Regions from separate parts of the Deinococcus hopiensis KR-140 genome, predicted to be linked through region 1. Evidence: riboswitches for the same ligand, from Rfam matches in the RefSeq annotation. Region 1 holds a riboswitch; each other region holds the start of a gene.
The links. A riboswitch is a leader RNA that binds a small molecule or an ion and turns the genes downstream of it on or off. The one in region 1 is predicted to bind cyclic di-GMP.
Positions count from the first base shown of each region.

Region 2: another riboswitch for cyclic di-GMP. It lies ahead of B9A95_RS04195 (S8 family peptidase); the one in region 1 lies ahead of B9A95_RS29790 (hypothetical protein).
Region 3: another riboswitch for cyclic di-GMP. It lies ahead of B9A95_RS30520 (hypothetical protein); the one in region 1 lies ahead of B9A95_RS29790 (hypothetical protein).

Region 1 covers NZ_FWWU01000010.1:240,853-243,049, reverse strand. The annotation lists gene B9A95_RS29790 (hypothetical protein) at 61-1,347, opposite strand; cyclic di-GMP riboswitch class I at 1,360-1,434, opposite strand; gene B9A95_RS37415 (transposase) at 1,474-2,022, opposite strand; gene B9A95_RS29780 (MHYT domain-containing protein) at 2,075-2,197, opposite strand, start outside.
Region 2 covers NZ_FWWU01000004.1:217,720-219,916, reverse strand. The annotation lists gene B9A95_RS04200 (glycosyltransferase family 2 protein) at 1-769, shown strand, start outside; cyclic di-GMP riboswitch class II at 921-1,005, shown strand; gene B9A95_RS04195 (S8 family peptidase) at 1,109-2,197, shown strand, end outside.
Region 3 covers NZ_FWWU01000011.1:124,516-126,712, forward strand. The annotation lists gene B9A95_RS30520 (hypothetical protein) at 1-899, opposite strand, end outside; cyclic di-GMP riboswitch class I at 912-986, opposite strand; gene B9A95_RS30525 (PhzF family phenazine biosynthesis protein) at 1,812-2,197, opposite strand, start outside.

The sequences.
Region 1 (2,197 bases):
GCCCCGCCGCCAGCGTCAGCAACGCCCACCAGCCTGCGCAGGACAAAGGCCCGAATCAGCTTAGCGGCGAACGGGGGCGCTGGCCAGCAGGGCGGTCGCCGGTTGGCGGGTGAAATCCAGGGCCAGCGCATTCACGAACAGGGGATCGGCGATGCGGTCAGTGGCGCTCAGCTTGCCATTGTCGATGCTGACGTAGGGACGGCCACCTTTTTTCCAGAAGACGTTGTTGTACTCGGTAAAGGGAGCGTCGGCCCACATGGGGGTCATCTTGGCAGCGGGTACCAAACCGCTGGCGGTGTCGCGCTGCCACAAGACGTTGTCGTACGCCTTGAGGATGCTGGGGCCGCAGCCGTCCGAGCAGATGATGCCCATGTCCACCATGTACCCAACGTTGTGGTGAAACACGGTTCCGGGGTTGCCGCCCCACTTGCTCTTCGTGCCGCGCAGCACGATCATTGCGCCGCCGGACTTCACCGGCGCGTAGGTGTTGTACGCGAAGGTGTTGTTCTTGCTTGGCGTCTTGGGGGTTCCGCCCAGCTCCGTGAAGAAGGGGTCTTCCGTGCTGACGTTGTCGTGGATATTGTTGCTGCTCGCCTCGTACAACTCGACGCTCGCCCCGTCCTTGCCGTAGTCCTCACTGCAGGCCCAGTTGCCGCCGAAGGTGTTGCCGGCGATCTCATTGTTGTCCGAGTTGACCAGGACGCCCCAGGCTCCGGAATCGTCATCGAAGACACCGGCGGTGTTCTTCTTCATCACGTTGTTGTTGGTCAGCTTGTTGTGCAGCACCTTGTTGTTTCCAGCGCTCAGGTGAATGCCTGCCGTAAAGCCGCTTGCTGAGGAATTCTGCACGGTGTTGTACTGCCCGGCCACCTCGAAGCCCACGCGCCAGCCCACGGGCGTCTTGCTGCATTTGCCAGCTGTGCTGGGAACGCTGGGACGCGCGCTGGTGACGCTCAGCCCATTGAAGACCAGGTGATTGCCGCTGGCCAGCACCGCCTCGGCATCGGTCGTCAACTGAACGGCCGGGTTGGTTCCTGCGCCGTATGAGGTGTACCGGATGGGCGCTGAGGCCGTACCGCTGGATCTGGCCACCAGGGGACCTGCGAAGGTACAGCCGCGCTTGAGCAGGACGTGGTCACCGGGCAACAACTTCAGGGCATTCACCTGGGCGAGGGTTCGCAGGGGCGCAGCCGCGGTCGTTCCCTCCGCCGCGTCCTTGCCCGCCGTGCAATCAACGTAGAAGCTGCGGCCTGCGGCCGAGGCGTTGTTGGAGGTGCTTGCCGCCAGGACGGTTTGATTGCAGGTGGCGATAAAAGCAAACGGCAGCAGCCAGACCAATTTCTGCACAGGATCCCTCGTTTCGGTGGCCCGGCTGACTGCGTGAGTCCCGTGGCTTTGCGCCCCCTGCTCGCGCAGGGTTTGCCTTTTCGTCGAGCTGCGCAGAGTGTCTCTCTGCCGCCAACGTTGATTAGGTTAGAGCCGAAGCTCTGACATAAAGCTTACGCCATGTCTATAAAAAAGTGGGGCCCGTGCCTGCTGCCCCCAACGGGGGTGAAGAAGGGCGCCTGGCGGTGGCGTAACTGCCGTCCTCCGGCCCAGTGGATGTGCCCCTAAGCCACGGCAGGTGATGCGGCCCGCCGTCCGGCGCAGGACCGGTAGATCTCGGAGGGCAGCCCTCCGAGATCTACCGGGTTCCCGAAGGGCCCTCCTCCGCCGGGTGACCGTGTGGGGGCGGACCAGACAATTGGGAGCCCGTTTCCTCCCGGTCGGCGGCTTGCCCCTTTCCCGATCGGTGCCCAACGCCTGGTCGTCCTCTTCGGGGATGATCGCCCACACCGCGCGGAAGCGTTCGCGTTCTCCCCAGGCACACAAGCGCTGGTGGACTGTGGATGCTGGGCCGTGTCGCCGGGGGAGTTGGCTCCACTGGCCCCCGGTCCAGGCCAGCCAAACGGAACCGTTGAAGATCTGGCGGGCGTCCCGCCTGGGACGCCCGCTCTCTTTCCAGGGTGTGCTGACCAGCACAGGAGCCAAACGCAGACAGGGCCCGTCCGCCACCTCCCACAGCGTGTTCCGGTCATGGATCTGATCTTGATGCCCTTGCGCCGTCCCTGGCCTTCAGGAGAACAGCATCTTCCGGAGAGGCGCTCAGCGTGAAGTGAAAGGTGCTGCCCTCCCCAGGTGTACTCTCCACCCACAG
Region 2 (2,197 bases), on a different contig from region 1:
CTGCCACGAGCACGGGCTGTGGTCCACCCTGACGCGCGTCTTGCGGGAGAGTGACGGCCAGATCTACATCAGCCCCGAAAACCGCGAGTGGTTCCGCCTGGCGCTGGGTGGGGAGACAGACCTCTCGCGGACCCTGATCCTCGACGGGGACCTGCCCAAGCTCGACTGGTTTACCGGGGACTGGTCCCCCAAACTCTCGGCGGGAGACGGAGAGATTCACACCGTCTGCGCGGGACGCCCGTTGGGCCTGGAGCCGCTGTCGGAACTGGGGCAGCAGGGCATCCACGTGCATTTCTACGGCACGCACTTTCACGAGTGGTTTCCCAACTGGACGCGAACCGGGCTGGAAAGCGGGTACCTGCACCTGCACCCCACCGTCGAGCCCGGGGACTGGGTGCGCGAACTCTCGCGCTACGACGCGGCTTGGGTACAGCAGTTTGCCAGCGACAACGGTGGAGACCTGCGCCGCGCTTCCTGGGACGACCTGAACCTGCCTGCCCGCCTGGGCACCTATGCGGCGGCGGGGCTGCCCTGGATCATGCGCGAGAACCCCGGTTCCTGCGTGGCCATGGCCGAACTCGCGCGCGCGCACGGCTTCGGCGTGTTCTACCGCAACTTCGGGGACTTGGGGCAGCAGCTGCGGGACCGCGCCCGCCTGGAGAGGCAAACGGCCAACGCCCGCGCCGCGCGCCACCACTTCGCCTTCGACACCCACGTGGATGAACTCATCGCCTTCTTCCGGCGTGTCGGGGCAGGACCAGGTGCCTGAACGACCTGCGCGAACGGGCATGGCCAAGGGCAGAACTTTCTGACGAGGCCTGAGGTGAAACGTGACCTTCTCGCTTCCGCCGGATATTTCACAGAGGACTCCCCACTGGGGGCATAAGATATGGGCATCAGCACGGCTCCTTCTGTGGACCTCGGCTGATAGAGGCGATGAAGCGCGGTCCTGTATACGGGCACCTGGGACGCGCGGAGCCAGTGGTGCGACCGGCTATCTGTCTGGCGGCTGGCCTTCTCGGGTCTACCCGCCGCCCTCTCGGTGTCCCTCCTTCCTGACTTTCCCAGTTGAAGTAGGGGCGCACGGCGTCCAGGAGGACTCACTTCCGTGATATTTCCATTTGGTCAGAAGAAAAGGGGGCCCTGGCAGGGGCTGGCCCTGACGGTCCTCGGGGCCTTGGCGCTCTCGGCATGCAGCACCGCTCCGGTCCCCCAGGCCGCGCTCCAAAGCAGTCCGGGCACGGCTTCCCAGGGAGACGAGGACCGCGTGGTGCTGGGCGACACCCGCGCTGTAACGCCTGTCGGCCTCGCCGTCAGCGGCACGCGCTGGTGGAACGAGGGGTCCCGCTGGTGGGCGGAGGGCACCCGCTGGTGGGGCGAAGGCACGCGGTGGTGGGCGGAGGGATCCCGCTGGTGGAACGAGGGGACCTTCGGGCCCATGCCGCAAAATACGGCGTCCTTCCGGTTGGCGGGGTTGGACCGGGCCGAGGCGCGCTCACCCCATGCGGGCGAGGGCGTGACCGTCGCGGTGATCGATTCGGGCGTCGACGCTTCCCACCCCATGCTGCGCGGGGCGGTGCGGCCCGGTTACGACTGGGTGGACGATGACGACGACGCCAGTGAGGCGGATGCCGGCCTCGGCGCAGGCTACGGCCACGGCACGGCGGTGGCTGGGCTGGTGCGGCAGGTGGCTCCCGGTGCGGCGCTGCTGCCGCTCCGGGTGTTGGGACCCGACGGCTCGGGCCGGGCGGCGGACGTGGCCCGGGCCATCCGGTTTGCCGTGGACGCAGGCGCGGGGGTGATCAACCTCAGCGTGGCGTCCTCGTCGTCCAGCGAGGGTGTGCGCGCAGCGCTCCAGTACGCGGTGGGCCGGGGTGTGCTCATCGTCGCGGCGAGTGGCAACGAAGGGGGAGACGTGCCGCAGGCCCCCGCCCGTTCGCTGGACGGGGACAGCCCCCTGGGGCAGCTGGGCGTGTCGGTCACGGCGGTGGATGCGGCGGGAGACTTGCCCGCCTGGAGCACGCGCGGTGGCGAGGTCCTGGCCCCCGGCGTCCAGTTGGAGAGCGCCTATCCAGGCGGCCGTGTGGTGACGGCCACGGGCTCGTCCTTCTCGGCGCCCATCGTCAGCGGTGCGCTGGCCCTGGCCCTCGCGGAAGGCCGTGACGCCCGCGCGCTCGCCGCCCATCTGGCCTCAGGG
Region 3 (2,197 bases), on a different contig from region 1:
GTGTTGTTCTCGCTCTGCGTTGTGGGCGTGCCGCCCAGCTCCGTAAAGGCAATGTCTTCAGTGCTGACGTTGTGGTGGACGTTGTTGTTGCTCGCCTCATACAGTTCGACGCTCGCGCCGTCTACGCCGTAGTCCTCGCTGCAGGCCCAGTTGCCGCTGAAGGTGTTGTTCGCGACCTCGTTGCCGTTGGAGTTGACGAGCACGCCCCAGGCGCCAGAGTCGTCGTCGTACACGCCGGCCGTATTCTTCTTCATGACGTTGTTGTTGGTCAGGGTATTGCCCAGCACGCGGTTGTTGTTCGCGCCAGTCATGAGGTGCACGCCCGCCATGAAGCCGCTCGCAGAGGAATTCTGCACGGTGTTGTACTGCCCGGTCACGGCGAAGCCGACTCGCCAGGCAACCGGGGTGTTGGCGCACTTGCCGGTGCCGGCGGGCGCGGGGCGGGTGGAGGTGACGTTCAGTCCGTCGAACACCAGGTAGTTGCCACCAACGAGGACTGCTTCGCTGTCGATGTTCAACACAATGGTGGGGGCGGCACCGGTACCGTAGGCCGTGTACACGATGGGCGATGTGGCGGTACCGCTCGACTTCGCGACGAGCGAGCCCGTAAAGGTGCAGCCGCGTTTCAGCAGGACTTTGTCGCCGGCAAGGAGGCTGAGTCCGCTGACCTTGTTCAGGGTCCGGAAGGCGGTGCTGGCGGTGGTGCCGTTGGCGCGGTCGTTGCCATTGCAGTCGAGGTAAAAGGAGCGCCCGGCCGTAGTGGGGAGGGGGGTGGGGCTGGTTTTCACACCCTGAGCCTGCACGTTGGTATCGCTGACGGCGGCTTCGCTTTGGGGAAGGGTGGTGTTCGAGCATCCAACGATAAACACGGCAGGCAGCAGCCAGAGTAATTTTTGCACAGGATCCCTCGTTTCGGTGGCCCGGCTGACTGCGTGAGTCCCGTGGCTTTGCGCCCCCTGCTCGCGCAGGGTTTGCCTTTTCGTCGAGCTGCGCAGAGTGTCTCTCTGCCGCCGAACAACTGAATATTAGGAGGATGGATATGACATAAAACTTACTTAATTGCCATAAAAAAACGCGCCCCCATGACCTCCCCCTGTTGGGGGAGGTGAGGGGCACCTGCGGCGTGGCCGCCAAAGGTTGCAACCTGAGGAAAGGAAAGGACGTTTCTGGGCTGTGGCGCGGAAGAAATTGCATGGATGCAGAGGAAACGTCCTAGGCCCCCTTACCCCCTCTTGTTGATCCGGGACATCCATGGTCAGGGGCATCCTCAGGGTTCACAGGACGGCGCATTGGTGAGGCCCCCAGGCATTTTTGGCCCATACGGTGGACCCCTGTTCGGGGGACGTGGGGTGGCCGTAAATATCACGGTGCTGGTCGGAATCACGCCTACACAGTTCTCCGTCCCCACGGCTTGGGCCTCCTCGCGATATGCCGAAGGCCAAGACGCCTGCAGCTGCGCAAAAAGCCAGGATAAGAACCGCCTGTGCGGTTACAGAAAAAGTGGATTGGTGGGCCTACTTTTGGCACACCAGAGGGGGCAGCACGGCGTTGCTCCAGTTGCTGTGCATGGAAGACCGGCCCAGGTCCACAGCACTCGCACAGGGCGCGACGGACCTCGGTTCCTGGAGCATTTGTCCGAATGGTGGGGCGGGTGGAAGGGCACCCCTCACGGCGCCATTCTCCCCCATGCGCGTTCAGGTTCGCTCGCCGGGCCCGGTCAAGAAGAAGTCCGCACTTTGACACCTGCTCCAGAGGCATTTGGCTCAAAAGCCAAACGGTGGTTTCGGCGTCCTGCGAACAGGACCGGGTGATTACAGGGCCATGGCGCTCGGCAGCATGGCCTCGCCCCGAAACACCGGCACGCAGTCACCACCAACGCTGGCGCAGATGCCCTCTGGTGTCTGCCAGGCGGTGGTCCGTAACAGGCTGGGGCGACCCATCTCAACTCCCTGGATGATCTCCCAAGCGCCGCTCTTGGCACCCGAGAGGTGCAGCAAGAAGCCGGCCAGTGGCGTCGCTGCGCTGCCGGTCGCTGCATCCTCCCAGGTGCCAGAAAGGGGTGAGAACATCCGGGCGCGTAACCCCACTCCTTCCCGGCGGTAGAGGTAGAGCGAGAGCTTGCCACCGAGCGAGGGTATCGCCGCCACTGCTCGGCGGAAGGCGGCCAGGTCGGGTGAGGCGGCGGCCATCGCTGCCT